Acidisarcina polymorpha: one gene and its partner. Each later gene encodes a partner of the first gene's protein in a complex. Links are inferred from orthologs where the notes say so. Each region holds a gene or a part of one and is shown on either strand. Other genes may lie near its edges.

Region 1 (3,028 bases):
TGTCATCTTTTGACACCGCTATGTCATCTTCTTGCCGGAGCTATGGCGCCACGTACCGACAACATACTCTGTATGAATGCCGCGAGTAACTCACTCGAGAAGCAATCAATTGGCTTCCACTCCATCTACAGGCCGTAACGATACAGCTCCGCCTTCGCATAAGACCAATGACAGTCGACGAGGCTTTGGATACCAGACATGGTATCGCGAGATACCTGATAGCAAACTAGAACGAACCAGGTAACAAGTTAGTAGCTTGACTAGCGAAAGCCAGCTAGGGTTGGATCGAGAGGGCAGTCTGGTGAAATCTAACTCGGTACTCGGTGTCCGCTAAATTGACGAAGAGCCGCTAAAGTCCAAAAGGAGGTTGTCGATGATGAAGTTAGAGGAAAATACTTATGAGTTTGGCCTCGATCGGCCCCGTCGCTTCCGCTCCTAGCTCCCCCGAGATCCAGAAATCCGTCCCGGCTCCCAAACCAGAGAACCCGCAACCGGCCGTGCTCAAACCAGACACAGTCGCTCTTAGCTCTTCTAGCAGATCCAGCGACGGTGACGCAGACGCCAGTTAGAGCAGCCCATCCACACCCGCCGACCAGCCGTTAAGAAGTTTGGCCTTCAAGAGCCTCACGCCGAAAAGGCGGTCGTATGCCGCCAAAGAATCGGCGCTTCTCCAAGCGGACTTCCGACACCGTCGCAGGTCCGCTTTTTTGTGCAACGAATTCCCAGTATCCCGAGTTAGAAATCCGTGCAACAACCCCCGTCATCCTATGGCCTTCAAACCCTGCAACACAACCGATTCGCGCCTACACTAATCAAGTGCACTCGCATCAGGATCCAACTGCCACCGCCGATCGACGAGCGACCGACACGATCGTCGCCATCTCAACCCCTCCCGGCCGTGGCGGCATTGGCATCGTCCGTCTCTCTGGGCCGGACGCGGTCGCCATCGCCACCCCTTTGTTGAGAATCAAAAACCCCTTGGCCCACGGCCAGGCACGATTCGCAGAGATCCTTGATCCTGATCAGAGCTCGTACTCTTCTGAGGGAGCGAAAGCGATTGACCAGGCAATCGTCACCTTCTTCGCCGCGTCAAACTCCTATACCAGTGAAGACCTTGTCGAAATAGCAGCCCACGGCTCGCCGGTGGTGCTCGACCTGCTTCTCCGCCGGGCGCTCGAGCGAGGCGCTCGCCTCGCCGAACCTGGAGAGTTCACCCAGCGCGCCTTTCTTTCCGGACGCATCGATCTCACCCAGGCGGAGGCGGTCCGCGATCTCATCGACGCTCAGACGCTCTACCAGGCTCGCGTGGCCGCGGACCAACTTGGCGGCTCGCTCGCGCGCCGCATCCAGCCCGCCAAGGCCGCCCTCATCACCCTGATCGCCACCATCGAAGCCGGCATTGACTTTGCCGAAGATGACATCGACGTTATTCTCAACTCTGAAATTCTGAGCCGGATTGAGACTGTCCGCACCCAGTTGACGCCTGTCGAAGCCTCGTTCGCCCAGGGCCGCATCATCCATGATGGACTTACTCTGGCTATCGTCGGGCAGCCCAATGTCGGCAAATCATCGCTTTTCAACCGGCTGGTCGAGCGCGAGCGCGCCATCGTCACATCGACCCCCGGCACTACTCGCGACCTGGTTACCGAACGTGTTTCCCTCAATGGCATTCCGGTGAATCTCATCGATACCGCCGGTCTTCGCGAATCCACCGACGAGGCCGAAGCGCTCGGCATTCAGAAGTCTCGCGAGGCTTACGCCGAGGCCGATATCGTCCTCATCGTCCTAGACGCGACAGCGAGGATTGCCGATCAGGAGCGAGAGCTGCTGGCCGCCTTGAACGGCCGGCAGATTGTCGTTGTGCTCAACAAGATGGACCTGATCAGCGAAGCCCTCGCTCTCCACTCGGACGACGAGATACTATACCGCCGAGTGATTGCCTGGGGTGAGGAGTTATCGAACGTTTCGAAAGAAGAGTTGCCGGTGCTGGCAGAAGAGTTGCTGGTAAAGGAGATCCTCGCGCTGGCCGTCCCAGTATCCGCGAAGACCGGCCAAGGAATCACCCGGCTTCGTCAGTCGATCCTGAGCCTCGCCCAGGGCTCGAGCGCCGACGGGCAGTCCGGTATGTTGACGAACCTGCGACAACACCAATCGGTGGCCGCGACCGTCGCCTCCCTCCAGGCCGCCGCGCAATCGGCAACTCAGCAGATTCCGCACGAGATGATCATGCTTGATCTCTACAGTGCTTTGCGGAACCTGGACGCTCTCACCGGCCAGACCACCTCCGACGACATCCTCAATCAAATCTTCTCTACCTTCTGCATCGGCAAGTAGAGGATTCGAGCCAACCCAGTTGGCCCTCCGAAGCACTCGAGGAGCTAGGAATCACCCATCTTTAGACTCTGCTCATGTTGGTCTGCCGACTCTACGTTCGGCTTCCATTCGGGCAGCGTAAAGCAGAAGGTTGTGCCCTGGCCTATCTTCGACTCGCACCAGATCGTCCCATGGTGACGCTCGACGATCTTCTTGCAGGTAGCCAAGCCGAGACCGGAGCCTTCATATTTGCCGATGCCATGGAGACGCCGGAATGGCTCAAAGATCTGCTGGTAGGATTGCTCCGGAATGCCGATGCCGTTGTCTTGAACCGCGAACTGCCAGAGGCCGCTCTGCAGCGCGGTGGCGGACACATGAACCAGAGGAGTCTCGGCATCGCAATACTTAATGCCATTCGCTATCAGATTCTGCAAAAGCTGAACGAGCTGCGGCGATCCGAAGACGGTTGGCAGCTCGCCGTAAGTCACCTGCGCCCCCCGAGTCTGAATCAACTGTTTCAAGTTAACCAGCGCGTCGATCATAACCTCACCCATCGGGAGTGGTTTGAACTCGACCTCGGTCTGAGCATTGGTGTATTTGTACAAGGTATCGAGCAGTGCGTTCATGCGTTCTACCGACCTCGACAGAGCCGGGCAATAGGAGGCAATCTCCTCCAGGCGTCCCGGCGGGAAGCCCTTCGAAATTCCTTCGCGGA
Region 2 (3,006 bases), 3.2 Mb from region 1 along the record:
CGAAGTCATGCAGCATCTCGAGGATTCCTGGAGCGCGGCCCTGGCAAAGCGCGACCAATATGGTCTCGAGATGGTGCTATCGCCGCAGTTCGTGGACATTTCCGCTAATGGCGATGTGCGCTCGCGCAACCAGGAGATTGCCTACGTCCTCAATCACTTTCCCGACCTGATTTCCTTGGAGCAGACAGTGGTGAGCGTTCGCATGCTCGGCGACGTTGCCCTGGTGAATGGCACTTACGTGCTGCGGCGTCGCGCGAATGGCCATCCTGTCGACGAAAAGGGCGTCTTTAGCCATGTCTTCCAAAGAAACCGGTCGAATTGGCAATGCATCAACGCCCAGCGGACCATCGTCGTCGAACAGGCGCTGGATAAAAAGGCGGCCGCGACTACTACTAAGCAGAGCAAGGCGGAATTGCCGTTCCATATCCCGCTGTTTCACAAAGGAGACGAGCCGGCTTCGCCGCCCCCGGCTTCTTCCGATCAGTCCACAGCTAAACCGAACCCACAGTAGTTTGGCGGCGGTGCTAAGCGATCGTGCCGGCGAGCCGCTTGCCCTGGATCTCGATATAGACATTCACCAACGAGATTGCCGCTGGAGTGACCCCAGGGATGCGGCTTGCCTGACCTAACGTCTGTGGCCGAACTCGGCTGAGCTTCTCCTGCATCTCGCGGGAGAGGCCGCTGACGGCGGTGTAGTCGAACCATCCGGGAATGGCACGGCCTTCGGCCTTCTTGAGCTTGTCGATCGACTTGCGCTGCTGATCGAGATAGCCGGCGTATTTGATCTCGGTCTCTATCGCTTTGAGTTCATTGCGAACCTGCGCCTTTAGAAGCTTCGAGTCGCTCGCGCGCAGCAAAGGCGCGAAGAGCGGCTCTTCTGCTCGCGCGAACTCTTCGCGCAAAAGCGGAAGCAGCAACTCAATTGTGATCTCGGGGCGCTTGAGCAGCTGGGCATAGGTTTGCCCATTCGCGCCGCTCAACTCTGCGGCGATTTCGGGGATCAGGGCGGTCATTCGCGGGAAGTCGGCCTTGCGGGTGCCGAGCAGCTTTTCGACGGCGACGGCGCGGGCCTGCTTGGCTTCATACTCCGCCCATGCCTGGTCGTTAATGAGGCCGAGGCGGCGGCCGTAGGGGGTGAGCCTGCGATCCGCGTTGTCGATCCTCAGGTGCAGGCGGAACTCGGCGCGCGAAGTGAACATCCGGTATGGCTCATTAGTGCCCTTGCTGATGAGGTCGTCGATGAGAATGCCGGTATAGCCTTCGGTGCGATCGAGGGTGAACGGCGCCTCGCCCTTGACCTTGAGCGCGGCGTTGATGCCGGCCATGAGGCCCTGGCAGGCGGCTTCTTCGTATCCCGATGTCCCGTTGATCTGGCCTGCAAGATAGAGGTTCTCGAAGCTCTTGACGTTGAGCGAGCGGTCGAGTTCAGTCGGATCGATGGCGTCGTACTCGATGGCATAGCCGGGGCGCAGCATCTCGGCATTTTCCAGGCCCGGGATCGAGTGGACGATGTCGGACTGGACGTCCATGGGCAGGGAAGTGGACATGCCGTTGACGTAGACCTCGTGGGTATCGAGGCCCTCGGGCTCGAGAAAGAACTGGTGCTGCTCCTTGTCGGGGAAGCGGACGACTTTGTCTTCGATCGACGGGCAGTACCGCGGTCCGGTGGCCTGGATTTGACCGGTATACATCGGCGATCGCATGACATTTTCGCGAATCAGGCGCAGCGTCTCGGGGGTGGTGTGGGCGATGTGGCAGGAGATCTGCCGCTGCGGGATTTCGCGGGTACGGAAGCTGAATGGTGTGGGCTCAGCGTCGCCGGGCTGCTCTTCGAAGCGGCTCCAGTCGATGGTACGGCCGTCAAGGCGCGGCGGCGTTCCGGTCTTCAACCGGCAGCCGCGCAGGCCGAGCCGCTTCAATGCCTCTCCCAGGAGAATGGACGGCGGCTCCCCGCTGCGGCCTGCGGAATATTGCTGCTCGCCGCAATGGATGAGTCCGTTCAGGAAGGTGCCGGTGGTGATGACGACGGCTCCGGCGAAGACGCTGCGCCCATCGCGCAGCTTCAGTCCGGTGATTTTTTCCCGGCTGCCTTTGGGCCGGCTGCCGGTGTCGTCGCGAAGGACATCGACGACTTCGGCTTGCTTGATGAAGAGGCCGGTCTGAGCTTCGAGCACCTGGCGCATCTTGATCCGGTATTGCTGTTTGTCGCACTGGGCGCGAGGAGACCAGACGGCCGGACCGCGTGAGGTATTCAGAAGCCGAAACTGGATGCCCACGGCGTCGGCAACTTCGCCCATGATGCCGCCGAGGGCGTCGACTTCGCGAACCAGATGACCCTTTGCGATGCCGCCGACGGCCGGGTTGCAGGACATCTGGGCGATCAGGTCGAGGTTCAAGGTGAAGAGCGCGGTGCGCAAGCCCATGCGGGCCGCGGCAATGGCCGCTTCGCAACCTGCGTGGCCCGCTCCCACGACCACGACATCGTATTGTTCGGTGTATGCCATGCTGCTGTTTCTATTCTAGTGCACCAGCGAGGAGCCCAGTCGCTGACAAGACTTGCCGGCCGCGGAGATTTAGAACAGCCACAGCAATCCGCCAACGAGCGCCATTCCGGCAGCTAGACTCTGCGAGGCGAAGAAGCTGTTTGCCGGCAGATCGCTGCGCAGGAGATTCATGCAGGAGCTGCTTGTTGCATAAAGGAACAACCACGCGCCCATGACCTCGCCGCTGCGAATCTTCCATGTATCGCGCTTCGCAATCAGGGTGAGCAGCAGCACGAGGATGCAACACTCCACGAACGCCGAGTAGATTTGAACTGGATGCAGCGGCGTACCCAGCGGGGTTCCGTACCAAAGCGAGGCGAGTCGGCTTTTGTAGGTGATGGCCCAGGGGAGCCGGGTGGGTTTCCCGAAGGCGGAGCCGGCAAGGAATTCTCCGATGCTGGCGATGGCCAAGCCGAGCGCGAAGCCGGGGGCGAGCGCATCGAGGGTCGACCGCAAGGGCAGG

What was found. The genes of interacting proteins can lie anywhere in the genome.
Region 2: the proteins of mnmE (region 1) and mnmG are in contact, whole or in part, in a solved structure (PDB 9HIP), measured with the Escherichia coli proteins. The link is inferred for Acidisarcina polymorpha from one-to-one orthologs.

What each region holds. Positions count from the first base shown.
Region 1 is NZ_CP030840.1:2,189,243-2,192,270, forward strand. The notes cover bases 33-2,989. They hold mnmE (tRNA uridine-5-carboxymethylaminomethyl(34) synthesis GTPase MnmE), read left to right. Parts: upstream 33-645; coding sequence 646-2,334; downstream 2,335-2,989. Other genes in these bases: ACPOL_RS09505 (sensor histidine kinase), read right to left, coding at 2,379-2,989. Also shown: more of ACPOL_RS09505, read right to left, coding at 2,990-3,028. UniProt on the Escherichia coli protein: Exhibits a very high intrinsic GTPase hydrolysis rate. Involved in the addition of a carboxymethylaminomethyl (cmnm) group at the wobble position (U34) of certain tRNAs, forming tRNA-cmnm(5)s(2)U34.
Region 2 is NZ_CP030840.1:5,380,330-5,383,335, forward strand. Bases 15-2,949 are described here. They hold mnmG (tRNA uridine-5-carboxymethylaminomethyl(34) synthesis enzyme MnmG), read right to left. Parts: upstream 2,505-2,949; coding sequence 525-2,504; downstream 15-524. Other genes in these bases: ACPOL_RS22855 (nuclear transport factor 2 family protein), read left to right, coding at 15-511; ACPOL_RS22865 (prolipoprotein diacylglyceryl transferase), read right to left, coding at 2,574-2,949. In the rest of the region: more of ACPOL_RS22855, read left to right, coding at 1-14; more of ACPOL_RS22865, read right to left, coding at 2,950-3,006. UniProt on the Escherichia coli protein: NAD-binding protein involved in the addition of a carboxymethylaminomethyl (cmnm) group at the wobble position (U34) of certain tRNAs, forming tRNA-cmnm(5)s(2)U34.